4 regions of the Yersinia kristensenii genome follow, and region 3 is predicted to be linked to each of the others. Evidence: predicted binding sites of a transcription regulator. Region 3 holds the regulator's gene; each other region holds the start of a gene.

Region 1 (4,265 bases), 2.4 Mb from region 3:
ATGTGGGCAGATGTTTGCCTGGTGGCCATGGTTTGGTGGCAATATGTTTGGTGACAATATTGCGTTATTAATGGCATTGACAGGTATGGCAACACTGCTGGCTGCCACCACGCACGCGCCCATTATGGCCGCGCTGATGGTGTGTGAAATGACCGGTGAATACACCCTATTGCCAGGGCTACTACTATCCTGTGTTATTTCGACAACAATAGCCCGTTGGTTACGCCCTATTTCTGTCTATCATTCACGCTAAAATATGTCGATAATGATGTCAATTAGAGACGATTATTAATTTGACCAATAACACTATCTCACTAATAACAAGTAACCCAAATATATTCTAAATAATCCGCATTGCAGAGACGGCTGCAACTGAGTGAGTTCCGATGAGCTGACTCAGATAAGTGATTCGGTTGAACGAAAGCAACCAATACACAATTTAAAGTATAACGGGTATAAATCTATTATTTAACCATTGCCGTTAGATCTAAATACTTTGCCAGTGGCTTTTGCTCCGGGTGTGGCAGATAAGGTAATTGCCCTAATTGTGGTGCAGGTAAACGTTCGCGTAACATTGCAATTGTTTCAGCATAATGGGCAAGTCCTGGATTAATACGATTAGCAACCCACCCTAATAAGGGTAAGCCATCATTAATAATAGCCTGAGCCGTTAATAAGGCATGATTAATACAGCCTAATTTAATTCCGACGACTAAAATAACCGGTAACTGCTCTTGTACTACCCAATCAGAATAAAAACGCTGATCGTTCATCATCACTTTCCAGCCGCCGCAACCTTCGACGACTACAGTATCGGCTTTAGCAGATAATTGCTGCAATCCTTCCGTCATTTTACTGTAGTTAATGAGGATACCCGAGCAGGCATGGATAACATCTCCAGCCAGTGGGTATGGATTAACTTCCTGATAATTCACTTCAATCGAGGATGAAGCTTGTAAAATCAGTGCATCTTGGTTACGCAATCCATCCGGAGTTTCTTGACTCTCTGTCGCTACTGGCTTATAGCCCACAGCTGTTCTGCCATTTTGGCTTAAGGCCTGAAGTAAGGCCCGTGACACGACGGTTTTACCAACAGCTGTGTCGGTACCCGTCACAAAAACACGCGTTAACATAACAATACTCCGCAATCGGCCACGTCGACTTAAGTCTTTCCGCCTAATATTAGCGAAATTGATAACATAGATAAAAGTCTAGGCGATGCCGACAACAGACAGCTTGCGTTAGCGCAATGTTTTGCTGAACTGGGAGATATTTTTAACGGATAACCCCCAATAATATGGGGAATACGCCCTGTATACCCACTAATAATTAACTCTTAATTATTAGTGGCACCCTATCCTTGGAGTAATTTCACCAATAATGAACCATTATATAATGCTTCTTTTACCAGTGCGGCTCCGGGCATTGTTCCCTGATTAAAAAATGCGGTCGGTTCAACCAGAATATTCTCACTGTAAGCCGGTAGCGCTTGCTGGCGGATGCAAGATGCAATGGCGGGATGAAGAATAGAGGCCGCTTTATTTAATGGCGAACCGACCAGAATTTTTTCCGGATTAAATAAATTGACCATAATGGCAATAATTCGTCCGACGCTGTGGCCAACACCTAAGATAATATCTTTAGCTAATTGATCGCCAGCTAAAGCCGCATCACATAAAGATTCCACTGTCAGTGGTGAGCCATGTAATAAAGAACTCATTGAGCCATTTAATCGTTGTTGGGCAATTTCCAGCATATTCTCAATACTGGCAACGGTTTCAAGGCAACCGTGATTACCGCAATAACAACGTTTACCGTAAGGATCAACTTGAGTATGACCAATTTCAATGACACTACGACTACCCGCATGTAATACCCGGCCAGCAGTAATTACCCCAGCACCAACATTATGATCAATCACGACTTGAATAATATTCTGACAGCCGCGCGAAGCCCCATACAGAGCTTCAGCCATCGTCCAGGCGCAAATATCATGTTGCAGATAAACCGGTAACCCCGTTAACTCTTCTAACGCCGAGCCCAGCAGCATCTCATTAACATCATAAAACGGCATTTTATGCACAATACCCGCTGGTGCATCAATAATGCCTGGCATGGTAATGGCGATGGCAGTCAGCCTTTCAAGTTTTTCCTGATGCCGGATAAAAAACTGTTCGACTTCGCTGAGAATGCGATTGAGTAGAGGTTCTGGGTGGCTATCCGGTAATGGAATTTGGTCTTCAACGACCAGTTTACTGCTGAGGTCGCGCAGTGCGAGAGTAATAAAACCTCGGCTGATTCGCCCGGAGACATAGTGCCAAGCTTCTGTATCAAGCACCAAACCAATTGCTGGCCGCCCACGGCTGCCCACATCTTGATATTCGGTCTCTTTCACCAGATGGGCTTCAACCAATTCCCGCACAATTTTAGTGATACTGGCGGGGGCCAGTTGTGCCCTTTTAGACAGTTCAATACGGGATATAGGGCCGAACAAATCAATCAGCCGATAAACGGCCCCTGCATTGGTTTGTTTGATTTGATCAATATGCCCAGGCTGTCCATCCGTTATCACTAAACCGGCTCCTTCTCTGTCACCGAGTATTTTTCGCGCTTCTAAATAAAGATTATGGGCTATGTTGGGGCTTTTAGTATATGGCGTCAACTATTTGATTAGTTATGTGATTTACTGCACATAATCACCCATACCCTTTGACTCTGTGCTGGTTATTTACACGAAACAAGATTAAAAAGTAGCCATTACCATTTATTGACTTTCGGCAACCTAAACGTTTTTATGCTTTGCTAAGGGGATATCCGCGACCATCAAATTAATCAATGCTTGCGCTGGTGCGGTCACTGGGCGATGTTTATGATTAACCAGCCACACCTCAGTGGTGGCACTGGCTTCGGCTAATGGCAGATATTTTACCCCATCCACTTTTACCCGTGTAAATGACGCGGGTAAAATAGAAACACCTAAACCTGAAGAAACCAGACCGACAATCGTCATCGCTTCCCCAACTTCTTGCGTAATATAAGGAGTGATACCGGCACGGGCTAACAATGCAAGAATCTCGTCGTAAAGTGCGGTGCCAACCTCCCGCGAAAAGAACACAAAAGGTTGTTCAGCCAAGGCGCTAAATTTAACGCTGCCCTGGGGTAAGGCGGCTAATGGGCTTTCTTCGTGCACCACTGCAACTAAAGGTTCACGTAACAGCAGACGGTATTGCAGTGCATCTGGCAAGCGAGTGTTGCGCATCACACCAAGATCAAGTCGCCCGTCCAATAACGGTTCAATTTGCTGTTTGCTATTGATTTCACGCATTTTAAGATGGACTTGCGGATGTAATTGGCGAAAAGCCCGTAAATTTTTGGACACGGTGCTAATAAAAGGGGCGGATGAGGTAAAACCGATGGTCAGTTCCCCGGACTCTCCACGATGCAGCCGCGCTGCTTTCTCAGATGCCGAATTGACCTGCGCCAGAATTTGATAAGCTTCTTTTAAAAATAGTTCGCCAGCTTGAGTCAGACTAACATTGCGGTTATTGCGGGCAAATAATCGCGCCCCGATTTGTTCTTCCAGAATGTGAATTTGTTGACTTAATGGCGGTTGAGAAATACGCAAACGCTCTGCAGCTCGTCCGAAATGCAACTCTTCTGCCACCGCAATGAAATAACGTAAGTGCCTGAGTTCAATGCTCATTCAACCTCATTGATACTTTTAAAGTATTATTGCCAATGATTAATATATTAGACAAAAAACTCCGCTATTCCTATGATTTTGTTATTAGCTGGCCCCTTGCTCCCGCAGCACATGTATTATTAATAAGGAAATACCGTGACTCCCTCTTTGCGTACTCCGACGACGGATACCGCAGTGCCGCCCCCCTCAGTAAATGATGCTACCACACGCTTAAGTGCGGCGCGAAAACGCCCTTATATTCAACGCGGTACGCCAGAATTTATGCGAGTTACACTGGCCTTCTTTTCTGCTGGTTTAGCCACCTTTGCCCTGCTTTATTGCATGCAACCCATACTACCGCTGTTATCGCAGGATTTTTCTATCTCCCCGGCAAGCAGCAGTTTATCGCTTTCATCTGCGACTGGAATGCTGGCTTTGGGGCTGATGTTTACCGGCCCATTATCGGATGCGATTGGTCGTAAGTCAGTCATGGTAGTCGCGCTGATGTTGGCGGCTACCTGCACGTTAATCTGTTCCTTTATGACCAGCTGGCATGGGATTTTGCTCATGCGGGCATTGATTG
Region 2 (4,265 bases), 940 kb from region 3:
TAGATAAATCAGTGTTGCTACACCAAGGTTGAACAAACTTAATAACAGCGCGGCAATACTGCCGTTGGTGTTAAAGAAAGCACCCAACCCGACAGGCATGGTCCACGGCGCAATATTGGTAATGGGTGGAATTAAACCGGTGTAATAAGCAATGGAAGTAATAATGGCTAATATCGGTTGAACCAGAATAAACGGAATGAAGAACAGCGGGTTCATAATAACCGGTAAGCCAAACAGAATCGGTTCGTTAATTTGGAAAATACTTGCCGGTGCGCCCAGTTTTGCCACCTGACGATAATCTTCACGGCGGGAACCAATAAAGATAGCAATAACCAGCCCAAGTGTTGCCCCAGTTCCGCCGAGGAAGATATAGGAATCAACAAAAGGTTTGGCCCACATATGGAATTCTTTGCCAGCAGCCAATGCCGCCGCAACCGAGCCATATTGGGTATAGGTCGCCACGTTTTCCAACGCAAATGGCATCATAATGCCACTTTCCAGTGCAGATAATGCCATCGCACCGTGTATCCCGAAGAACCACAATATTGAAATGCTTACCACATACACCCATCCCACGACACTGCCCATTTTAGACAATGGAGTCGAAATGGTGTCCATAATAATCTGGTGGAAGTTGGTGCCATGTAGCCCAAGGGTATAAGCAATCACGCCCATAATGGACAGAATAATAAAGCCAGGGATCAGTGCTGAGAAAGAACGGGACACTGACGTCGGCACACTATCGGGTAAGCGGATAACCCAGTTACGGCGCACGATAAAGGCAAAGACTTCTGCTACTACCAAGCCGATAATGATACCGGATATGATATTCGCGCCACCTAACCAATTAGCGCCCACCGCATAGGCGTCGCCAACACTGTATGGGGTCACGGTCATAAAGGCAGCAATCGCCAACAGTCCCGAAGCCAGAGGATCGATTTTTTTCTCTTCCGCCAGGGCCATGCTGATAAAGAATGGCGTCATTAACGACATGATCCCGAGGGTACCATTATAAACGTTGCCACCGATTGCTTTAAAACCATTGAGCGTGGTGATGGTATCTGCATCCAGACGAATACCCATCGAGAAAAAGAACGACCCTTCACCAAAACTTAAGAAAACGTTATTAATAAGAACAAACATGGCACCCGTCAGGGTTAACGGCATCAGCCGGATAAACCCATTTTTGATGGCATTAATATGTTGCTGTTTGCCAATTTTAATGGCGAAGGGCAATATGGCCCTTTCCAGAGAATTAATAAATGCGCTCACAGTGCTCCCCTTATTGTTTTGATTTTTTTATTGCGGCAACAGCAGCTTTTAATACCCCTAAACCATCAACTTTGCCGTACAAGGCAGAATCGATCACTTCGACAGGTTTGTTAGGGAACATTTTGGTGATTTCTGGCAACATGTAAGCAATTTGCGGCCCTAATAGGATCACATCTGCTTCTGTGCCATGCTGCGCAGCCAGTGCTTCCGGGTAAGCATTGATAGTCACTGGCACTTCATACTTCTCTGCTTGCACTTTCATTTTGGAAACTAGTAGCGAGGTAGACATACCAGCAGAGCAAAACAGATAAATTTTTTTCTTTTCCATACCCAACACCTTTTGAGGTTCAAAAGACACAGTTATTCATATGCCAGTGCAATGGTGAATTCCCTTTATCTGAACTTTATCGTGCCTCTTGCCCAGCTCCATTGTTTCTGGTTGTCGTCAGTATACGGAGTTAACAGACAATCCAGTAATTCAAGCATAACAATAATCGTCTCTAATTGACTTTTGATATTGATAGCCTTCACATTTCTTAGTTATTACAATGTGATGGTTATCGCAAAATGATTATTTTTTTTGCTCGGCGAATTAAGTTTAATTCATTTGCATTTCATATGGTTAGTTTTTATTGGCAGATAATGAAACAACAAAGCAAGACAATAAAATCTCTTGAAACCAACAAAAGGATAAATTAGGGAATCTTATTGGTTTGATAATCGTTTCATCCAAACTTTCTCACTTTTTCCCTGGGTTCAGTGCGACACCTTTATTCGTGAAGCGAAGTTCGTCACCACTATTTCTGACTCATTCGACCCAATGCATATCCTTTTAGGAGCAAAAATAGCCGATTCCTGGTTAATACTCTAAAGTTAACAGGTGTTTGCCTATTTATGGAGTGAGTAATGACGTTATTGGGAAATAAAACACCGACCTTTCGGCTGCGTTTACAATTATTCAAATTACTCTTACTGAGTGTATTTATCTCGGTACCAGTCCTAGCCGCACCAACCCCCGCAGTGACAGAATTGCAAAATGGGCTAGATCACCCCTGGTCACTGGCCTTTTTGCCGGATGACGGGGGAATTTTGATCACTGAACGTTCCGGGCAACTAAAGTTATGGCAACCAGGAAAAAACCTGTCAGAGCCCTTAAAAGGGGTGCCGGCAGTGTATGCCAAGGGGCAAGGTGGTTTATTGGATGTGGCATTATCACCGAAATTTGCCCAAGATCGCCGTATCTACCTCAGTTTTGCTGAAGAAGGAAAAGACGGAAAAGCGGGAACTGCGGTGGGCTATGGTCGCCTTAATCCGCAAGGAACCGCCATTGAAAACTTCACTGTTTTTTTCCGCCAACAGCCAAAATTATCAACCGGCAATCATTTTGGCGGCAAACTGGCTTTTGATGAACAAGACCATCTGTTTATTACCTTAGGCGAAAATAATCAGCGCCTAACTGCCCAAGACTTGAGCTTGCATCAAGGCAAAATAGTCCGCCTGACCCTCGACGGTAAAGTGCCAAAAGATAATCCCCTCGCCAATCAGTCACCGGCAAGACCAGAAATCTGGTCTTATGGTCATCGCAACCCGCAGGGGTTGGCCCTGAATCCTTGGACCGGTGTGATGTGGGAAAATGAGCATGGCCCTAAAGGTGGGGATGAAATCAATATCCCTATGGCTGGGAAAAACTATGGTTGGCCATTGGCAACGCACGGAATGAACTATTCGGGTTTGCCCATCCCTGAGGCCAAAGGCACCCATATCGAGGGAACTGAACAACCCGTCTATTACTGGGAAAAATCTCCAGGTATCAGTGGGATGGCATTTTATAACGCCGCCCGCTTCCCTACCTGGCAACATTCGCTATTTATCGGTGCATTGGCACAGAAAGAGTTAATTCGCTTACAACTGGATGGCGATAAAGTGATTGCTGAGGAGCGCTTGCTGGGGGATCGCGGCGAACGTATCCGCGATGTGCGCATCGGGCCTGACGGCTATGTTTATCTGTTAACGGATGAGAGTGATGGTAAGTTGTTAAAAGTGGGCCTTTCGGCTAACAACTAGTTTATTTGTCACAAATTCGCCTTAAAAAAGCCGGAAAGTTTTCCGGCTTCGTATTTATCACTGACAAAATTTATCGTGATAGATTAACGATCCGAAGAAGCTTGCCACAAATTGAGCTGCCCATCAGTAACATGCTGATCAATCGCACGTAATTCTTCTGCACTGAAACTCAAGTTACCGAGTGCGGCACAATTTTCCTCAAGCTGCTCTGGGCGACTGGCACCAATTAAAACTGACGTGACGCGGTTGTCTTTCAATAACCAGCTTAAGGCCATTTGCGCTAATGACTGTCCACGTTGTTCGGCTAATTCATTCAATCGCTTGATGCTGAGCAAATTTTTCTCCGACAACATGTTTTCTTTCAGCGAGCCGCCAGCTTCTTTCTTCATCCGAGAATCATCCGGAATACCATTGAGATATTTTCCGGTTAATAATCCCTGCGCCAGAGGTGTAAAAGCAATACAGCCGACACCGTGTTTACCCAAAGTATCTAATAAATTCGTCTGCTCAACCCAGCGATTAAGAATATTATAGGAAGGCTGATGGATGAGCAGTGGAATCTTCCATTGCTGCAATAATTCCACCATTTTGGCAGTCCGTTCAGATGAATAGGATGAAATCCCGACATATAAAGCTTTACCGCTTTGTACTGCCTGAGCTAATGCCGACGCGGTTTCTTCCATCGGCGTATTTTCATCAACACGATGGGAATAAAAAATATCCACATAATCCAGCCCCATCCGTTTTAAGCTTTGGTCCAAGCTGGCAAGCAGATATTTTCGTGAGCTGCCAGCACCATAGGGGCCAGGCCACATGTTATAACCCGCTTTGGTTGAGATTATCAGTTCATCACGATAGGGCTTAAAATCGTCTTGCAATAACTTACCAAAATTTTGTTCTGCTGACCCCGGTGGTGGGCCATAATTATT
Region 3 (4,265 bases):
TGTGGCCATAGCCACAATGTGCTGGCGAAGGCTAAGGCGCAGCCGATTAAGGTATCGAGCAACCGCGGGATTAAAAAGTCCGCACCTTCGCCGGTCAATAACTGCAAGATATAAACCGTAGTGATGGTTCTAAAAATGACCGACCAGCCATAGTTTTTGCGTTGAACCAGATAGGCCACCAGGGTGATGAGCAACATGATGCTTAACGTGGTGCCTTCTGGCATTTGAAAATGCAGCAAAGCTGCCGCGAGTAATAGCCCAATCAGGGTGCCAAGGGCGCGGTGATGGATCCGAATTTTAGTGGCGTTATAGCCATTTTGCGTTACCAGCATCACGGTAAGCAAAATCCAATAAGGTTTAGGCAGATGGATCAAATTACCGATGTAACTGCCCGCGGCCAAAGTGACACCAAGGCGAGCAGCATCCCGCAATGCACTGGATTTAAACGATAAATAACTGACGAGTGCTGGCCAAAATGGCTGAGAGGGTTGGTTGGACATCAAGGCGCGATCATACTGCGGGCGTTGGTCGCTCAGGATTTGGGTAACATGGCTGATATGGTAATAGAAGAATTGCGCCACGGGGTTATCCGGGTGCTGCTGGGCAACCTCTTCCAGCTCGACCAGCGCATCACCCGCACTGAAATGCGTTTTTGCGCGGTGATGATAGAGAATATCATCGGCAATGGTGCGCATTTGCGTCGAGATAACCTGCATATTGCGCTTAAGAACTGTTTCTATCGGGCTTTGATCAATTAACTCTTGCGTTTTTTCTGACTGACTCACTGCCGCAGTGATGTGTTCTTGCAAATCAAGCGCCATTTGAAACAAGTTCAATAGCCGTTTTCGCTCTTTTTTCGTGGCATTGTCTATCAGGTTAAATTGCTGATAAAGCTGATTAATTTTGTCCATTATACCTTGTTGCCGGTCAAGCAACGGCGGCATGGCCTTTTCTAGCTCAACATGCTGGCCAAACAAACTGTATTTAGCATCGCAATAATCGGCCAACAAATGATAAAGCTGACTCAATGGCTCACGGATCGGCTGGTCTTTACATAACCGGAACCATAGCCAGGTAAATAGACCATACCAGAGCGTCCCCACGGCACACATCAATGGCGCTTGCCAGATAGGCGCACGACCTACCATGCTGAGGCTAAAAATAGCGGCGATAAGTGCGGCGGGGAGCAGGCGGCCATTGAGCTGGCTGATAGCGCCACTGACACCCAACATTAAAGCCAAACCAAGCATCACCGCAGGTAATGGAATATCCCACAGCAGCAGTTGTTGAGTCAGAAAACTACTGAAAGTAAAGAGAGCCCCGCCGACAATCAGCCGCCGGAAGAAATGTTGATGAGGGGTATCTAGTGCAGCAATATTACAACAGGCGGGTATCAGGGAGAACATCAACCCCAACCGCAATTCACCCATTGCGAACCCCAATGCCGCCGGCAAGCAGAGAACCAGTGTTTGGCGGAGTGCATAATTCACTTCAGGATGATAAATAAGCCGTTGCCAATTCATATAGGCCCCAGAAATTTATTAATCACACAAAAGAAAACCGGTGCCGAGGTAACAGCACCGGTTTATAGGGTTTTAACGGGTGCCGTAAACGACAATCGTTTTACCATGCGCGGAGATCAGATTTTGATCTTCTAGCATTTTTAGTATCCGCCCCACAGTTTCGCGGGAGCAGCCAACTATTTGACCAATTTCCTGGCGGGTAATCTTTATCTGCATCCCATCTGGGTGGGTCATGGCATCCGGTTGTTTTGCCAGATTAAGCAGCGTTTGTGCAATACGCCCAGTCACGTCCAGGAAAGCGAGGTTACCCACTTTCTCAGAGGTTATCTGTAAGCGATTCGCCATTTGTGAAGACAGGCGCATCAATATATCTGGATTGACCTGAATCAGCTGACGGAATTTTTTGTAAGAAATTTCAGCCACTTCACAGGCAGTTTTTGCCCTAACCCAAGCACTACGTTCTTGGCCTTCTTCAAATAATCCAAGCTCGCCGATGAAATCTCCCTGGTTTAAATAGGAGAGAATCATCTCTTTACCTTCTTCATCTTTGATCAGCACCGCAACGGAGCCTTTCACGATGTAGTAAAGCGTTTCGGCTTTTTCACCTTGGTGAATTAGCGTACTTTTCGATGGATATTTGTGGATATGGCAATGAGACAGGAACCATTCGAGAGTCGGGTCTGTTTGTGGCTTGCCGAGAACCATTCGCTGTTATCCTCTGTTGTTATCGCTGCCTAACTTAACAGGGCTCAGAGTTCCCTGTACGGCGTGCTTATAAAATACACTTTCATTTAGCATATTAATTTGCTCAACTGCCGAAAGGTATAGCCAAGATGCGTACCGAGTAGAAACCCTTCACTGAGTATTGAGAAGCTACTCTATTTAATTCAAGAAACAACACTTTCGGTTCTGTTTGTAGCACAGGATGAGGCCAGTGTCTTGTGTTGTATCGCTTCAGCATGATGAACATCGGGTTACATTGCCAGTTTGTAAATGAAAGGGTAGTCTGAATGAGAAAATTTAACCGGGAGCATGAGTTATGCAGGCACGTGTAAAGTGGGTTGAAGGGCTGACATTTTTGGGTGAGTCTGCTTCAGGTCATCAAGTTTTAATGGACGGGAATGCAGGAGATAAAGCGCCGAGCCCGATGGAAATGTTGTTAATGTCAGCGGGTGGCTGTAGCGCCATTGACGTGGTTTCTATTTTGCAAAAAGGCCGTAACGATGTGCGCGATTGCGAAGTGACGTTAACTTCACAGCGCCGGGAAGAGGCTCCGCGCCTGTTTACGCAAATTAACCTGCATTTTATTGTGAGCGGCAAGGGCTTGACCGATAAAATTGTGGAGCGCGCGGTTGAGCTGTCAGCAGAGAAATATTGCTCCGTCTCGCTAATGTTGGGTAAAGCGGCGACCATTACCCACAGTTTTGAAATCCGTGACATCGCGTAATTAACCCCTTCGTATTTGAAGCTGCAGGGTTGTTAGCTGCACTCGCTCACCCGAATCACTTACTTATGTAAGCTCATCGGGATGAGTTCGCTTGCCGCCTACCTGCAGCCCCAACGACTTTGGGTTGGGATAGCGTCAAATTATTTTTTCTTTCCAGTAATTGCTTTACTGCGGCTTCAAGGACGAAGGATTAACCGATTTTTTTACCTTCCAGCAATTGCTGCACTAACGGTGCCATAATCAGCTCCATTGCCAGCCCCATCTTCCCGCCTGGGACGACCAATGTATTGATATTGGAAATAAAAGACCCTTGCAGCATTGCCAATAAGTAGGGGAAATCAATCTGATCCAAACCGCGGAAGTGAATGACGACAAAACTTTCGTCCAGTGATGGAATCGCTTTGGCGGCAAACGGGTTAGAGGTATCGACGGTCGGCACGCGCTGAAAGTTAATGTGGGTGCGCGAGAACTGCGGCGTAATGTAGTTAATGTAATCGTCCATGGAGCGCACCACGGAATCCATCACGGCTTCACGGGAATGGCCGCGCTCACCGGTATCTCGGACTAATTTTTGAATCCACTCCAGGTTGACGATGGGCACCACGCCGACCAGCAAATCGACATGTTTTGCCACATCATGATGTTCGGTCACAACTCCGCCGTGTAACCCTTCATAAAACAACACATCGGTGGGTTCAGGCAGTGGCTCCCAGGGGGTAAAAGTACCCGGAATCTGGTTATAAGGCACGGCTTCATCATAAGTGTGCAAATACTTACGTGAGCGCCCGGTGCCGCTTTTGCCGTACTCCTCCACACTTTGTTCTAACTGACCAAAGTCATTGGCCTCTGGGCCAAAATAGCTGATATGTCGGCCTTGATCCCGCGCCTTACGGATGACGGTATCCATTTCTGGTCGGGTATAGCGGTGGAAGCTGTCGCCTTCAATTTGCGCCGCGCGAATATTCAATTGCTGAAAAATTTTGCGAAACGCCAGGCTGGTCGTCGTCCCTGCGCCACTTGAGCCGGTGACGGCTATAACCGGATGTTTAGTTGACATATTAGCTGTAACTCCATGGGGTTAGATCCTCAGTGGACAGGCTGAAATGGGCTGTTTTTTAGCGTTAGCGGTTATTTTTAGGGCAAAGTGTCCGCCTTGTCACTCTGATTTTACTCGATGAGTGTCGTGATCCCGCGAGGGTTATGGCAATTCTTCTGCTCCGGCCCGAAATGCACCGCGTGGCATAATATTGATAGTCTCGTGTAACTCTGACCAGACCAATACCGCCTCACCACTC
Region 4 (4,265 bases), 1.2 Mb from region 3:
ATTCTTGCTCCCAGCGGGCATCGCCAGTTGCGTGCCACCAGTTGAGGCAAGCTTCAAACAGATGCATATTGGGGTTTTGGCTTAACCACGCGGGCTTGCGGGTATTCACCGCGTAACCGCCCTCTTCCAATGCCAGATGCACTTTCATCCAGTCATGGAGTGCTGTTGCACGCCGAAGAAACGCGGTGTCACCGGTGAGCTGATAAATTTCGCTGTAAGCCAGTAACGCAAATGCTTGTTCATAGGCGTTAATGTCATCAGCGCCCTCAACCGCCCCTAACGCAAAACACAATGCACCGCCCGGCTGCTGAAAATCGGTGAGTCCTTTCAGCGCGGCGGTTAGCACCTGCTCACGCCCGTCAATCCAACCGGTTCTGGTTGCATGGGCAAACACATACAACTGCCGGGTTTGTACCCGGCTGCGTATCACTGATGATCCTGCGGGTAAGGATTCGGCAAAACGGTTATCCGCCATGCCCTCATGTAAGAACCGTGGCAATGCTTCTGCCCGCATCCACTGACTGAATTTTTGCGCTGCATTTAGCATTATTGTGCTCCCGGTTGGCGCACATTGGCCACAATAATGCCGATCTGTTCACCCTGACAGGCAGTGACGCGGTATTGAGTGACCGATGCAGGAATCACCAAAGTTTCAGCATAATGAAGGGTATAGGGGGCAAAGGCACCATCCGGGCTATCAATAATGGCTTTCTGTCCTTCAATCAGGTTCAACATCTGGAAACCGTCGTGAGTGGCAATGGTTACGGCAGAACGTACCCAATAACGGTGGGTATCGATAAACTCTAGCGCATGTAAACCGGTGCGCTCACGGGTGTAATCGGCGTTTTCCTCTTTTATTTCAACCTGATCGAGCAAATTCTCACGGCACCATGCGGTATCCCGCTCAGCTTGTATCACTTTGCGACCATGCTCGATATGCACCGGTCGTGGGCGGTTATCCAACCCCAGACGGCCCCAATCCCACAGTTTGAAGGTAAAAATATACGGAGTCGCCGATATCTCCAGAATCATGGCGTTACTGCCAGAACAGTGCACCGTGCCGGAGGGGATCAATACATGGTCATGTTTTTTAACGGGAAAACTATTCACGAACTTCTCGTCATCAAGATGTCCGGTATGCTGTGCCTGTTCAATCGCGCTGATCAACTCCTCAGGTTGAACACCGGTTTTTAATCCGAGGTAAACATTAGCCCCTGCTCTGGCATCCAAAATGTAATAACTTTCATCTTGGGTGTAATGCATACCAAACTGCTGCTGAATATGGTCGGTGAGAGGGTGAACTTGTAAGCTGAGATTGCCGCCTTCCATGGTGTCGAGAAAATCAAAACGAATGGGGAACTCCGCGCCAAAGCGGGCGTAGTTTTGCGCACCGAGCAGTTGACGCGGGCGAGCCAACACCAGATTAATGGCGGGCATAGTAATACGGCTGCCGCCATAATTTAGCGTCACACTGTTCTCTTCCGGCACCCCATCGAAACACCAGGCGTAATTTTTCTCACTCGGTGGCAGTTGGCAAACCTCTTCCATCCATTTTCCGCCCCAGACCCCGGGGTCAAAGAATGGATTCAGGCGGAAAGGGGCAGCCAGACAGGCCTCTACCCCAACCTGGAATGCCGCCTGATCAATCATAACTGCGGGTTCTGCCAGTGAATCAAGATAAAAATCAAACGATTGGAACAGTTCACGTTTGTGACGGTCAGCAATTCGCCACTCCCAGAAGAAACCGCGCTTATATTTTCTTAATACGTCTTCATCAGGGTTATGAGTGAGCCAATTACTCCCACCCGCGCGCCAGTCTAACTGACGTTGCCAACGCGGATAATCAATATAGACCAGCACATCATGAACCCCGGCCAGTGCGGCACCGGTACCGATAATTACGTTAATTTCACCCTGATTCTCACAGGCGGTCTGAAGTGACTTTATCTTTTCAGGTAATAAATAATCAGCCAGATTAGCGCAACTCATCACACCAAAAACCCGATCGTCCGTCAGCGTATCCGTCAAACGAATATCCAAAGCTTGACCGCTGAGATAACAATCGTCCATCTCTCGCCATTGAGCCTGATCAAATCCACTATAAAGACTCAAATGTTGCTTGATGCTCTGTATATCCACACCGGGATAACAATCAATGGCGACAGTAACCCCATCGCGAGTCGCTAGTAACTCACTGATTTTCTCCGCAATAGCCTGCCAACCTATGACCGCTGGATTTGCAGCTGTTGGCACCGAAATGGCAGGAAATTTATCGTAATTAGCTGGATGATTTAAATAAGACATAGGGTTCCCCTCGAAGTTAAACGATTAACTTAATATTTGTAATGAGAGTATTTAGAACCAAACTGATTTTCAAGTGGAAAATTAGCTGCAATCTACAAACAAGATTGATTTAAAAGGAAATGTTAATTAATCATACTATTTACGTTGCTAAAAATGTGATTGAAGTCTAATTTTTAATCAAAACAGAGAGACTTAAAATAGGTAAATCGAATAACTTATCGTTAAGGATTTATTGGAGAGTAAAAATGAAATCGATAGCCATACATTTTGGAGCAGGCGCATTAGGGCGAGGGCTAACGATCCCTTTTTTGGTTGCCAGCGGTTATGACGTTGTCACCGTTGATGCCGACCTACAATTAATTGACCGCCTCCAGAGTGCACGCGGCTATGACATTCTGCTGACGGATATTGATGAACAACAACACATTCCGTTGGCGGCGGCCTTACATCCAGCAGATCCACAACTTCAGGAATGGCTGGCGCAAGCGACTGTTATTACCACCTCGGTGCGCAAAGAGAATTTGCATCATGTGGCGTCGGCACTGAAAAACTGTGCACCCAAAACCGTGATTTGCTGTGAAAACATTGAACAAAGCGGCGCTTTCTTTGCTTCTCTGTTGCAAGAGGCCGGCGTTGATGACCAACACTGGTCATTGCCAGATTGTATGGTTGACCGAATTTGTTCTTCCCACTGGCCGCAAACGCTGGAAATTGAAGCGGAGTCCTATGGTTCCATCTGTGTCCAGGCGCTGGAAAATGCGATTATCCCCGACAAATTTGAGATTACAGAGAACATCGCAGCACGCTTTCAGGAAAAACGTATTCTGGTCAATACTTACGCCGACGGCATCAGTTTTATCGGCCGCGCGATGGGGCTGGAATTTCTTTATCAGGCAGCCGCCGATCAGCGCATTAATCACCTGATCGACGACTATATGCAGGTGATGAAAATCTATTTGCAGCAGGTCTGTCATTTGAGCCCACAACATCTGGATACCATGGAGCAGCGGCATCGTCAGCGTTTGGCTAACACGGCCATTAAGCGCCCTCTTGATACCGTTGCCCGTAATTTTTTGGCCAAAATAACCGCCGGGGAACGTTTTATTTATCCCCTGATTGAACTGGCACGTCGGGATATCAATATTGACCGCGCTATCCCATTTGTAAATGCACTAATCAATGGCTGGGCCATGCAACAAGAAAATCCCAGCCAGGCACGACAGCAAGCACTCAACACCATCGAAAATACCTTAATTATAAAAAAACTAGAGGAAGCATCATGATCAACATCATTTTTGCTGCCCACGGATTGGCAGCAACGGGGATGAAAGACAGCGTCGAGATGGTTCTGGGGGAAAATAATCACTTTCATGTGTTATCGCTAACACATGATGATGGGATTAATCACTTTCAGGCCCAGCTCACGCAATTAGTAAATGAAATACGCGAACACTCGGCTGGCGGCATTCTTATTTTAACGGATATGCCCGCGGGTACCCCCTATAACGTGAGTGTGCAGATTGCGCTGGCAAATAATGATATTGACGTATTATCAGGTACAAATTTTCCTATGGTATTAACTGCCTTGGATCAAGCTGACCTGCCGCTATCTGAGCTAACTGAACTGGTGATTGAAACGGGTCGGGAAGCAATTAATCGCTTTATTGCGATTGATGCCGCAGAGGAGGATTTTTAATTATGGCTATCTCTTTTTTACGCATTGATGATCGTTTAATACATGGTCAGATGGCCGCTTGCTGGATTGGTTCCAGTCCTTGTGATGGCATCATAGTGGTCGATGATGACGCCGCCAATAATGAAATCCAGAAAAAAGTTCTGTTATCTATTCTGCCCTCGATTAAAACCTGGGTATTTAGTATTGATACCGCAACAGAAAAATTGGATAAGGTGATTGAATCTCAGAAAAAATATTACCTGATTGTCCGTAGCGCTTCGGCATT

The links. Region 3 encodes CRP, which controls carbon source genes, mostly activating them, when cyclic AMP is high. Its sites were predicted from a motif close to ATGTGANNNNNNTCACAT; they were not measured.
Region 1: the regulator CRP is predicted to act here: its motif matches at 2,677-2,694, upstream of mlc (sugar metabolism global transcriptional regulator Mlc).
Region 2: the regulator CRP is predicted to act here: its motif matches at 1,821-1,838, upstream of DX162_RS01195 (PTS sugar transporter subunit IIB).
Region 4: the regulator CRP is predicted to act here: its motif matches at 2,458-2,475, upstream of DX162_RS00075 (mannitol dehydrogenase family protein).

What each region holds. Positions count from the first base shown of each region.
Region 1 is NZ_UHIY01000001.1:3,588,032-3,592,296, reverse strand. It holds gene clcB (voltage-gated ClC-type chloride channel ClcB) at 1-253, shown strand, start outside; gene bioD (dethiobiotin synthase) at 465-1,133, opposite strand; gene mlc (sugar metabolism global transcriptional regulator Mlc) at 1,355-2,572, opposite strand; gene DX162_RS16415 (LysR family transcriptional regulator) at 2,783-3,703, opposite strand; gene DX162_RS16410 (MFS transporter) at 3,839-4,265, shown strand, end outside.
Region 2 is NZ_UHIY01000001.1:250,671-254,935, forward strand. It holds gene chbC (PTS N,N'-diacetylchitobiose transporter subunit IIC) at 1-1,272, opposite strand, end outside; gene DX162_RS01195 (PTS sugar transporter subunit IIB) at 1,283-1,600, opposite strand; gene DX162_RS01200 (PQQ-dependent sugar dehydrogenase) at 2,179-3,336, shown strand; gene mgrA (L-glyceraldehyde 3-phosphate reductase) at 3,420-4,265, opposite strand, start outside.
Region 3 is NZ_UHIY01000001.1:1,189,659-1,193,923, reverse strand. It holds gene DX162_RS05670 (YccS/YhfK family putative transporter) at 1-1,523, opposite strand, end outside; gene crp (cAMP-activated global transcriptional regulator CRP) at 1,596-2,228, opposite strand; gene DX162_RS05660 (OsmC family protein) at 2,563-2,970, shown strand; gene DX162_RS05655 (phosphoribulokinase) at 3,161-4,027, opposite strand; gene DX162_RS05650 (YheU family protein) at 4,169-4,265, opposite strand, start outside.
Region 4 is NZ_UHIY01000001.1:10,565-14,829, forward strand. It holds gene DX162_RS00065 (AGE family epimerase/isomerase) at 1-547, opposite strand, end outside; gene DX162_RS00070 (class I mannose-6-phosphate isomerase) at 547-2,304, opposite strand; gene DX162_RS00075 (mannitol dehydrogenase family protein) at 2,550-3,587, shown strand; gene DX162_RS00080 (PTS sugar transporter subunit IIA) at 3,584-4,000, shown strand; gene DX162_RS00085 (PTS sugar transporter subunit IIB) at 4,003-4,265, shown strand, end outside.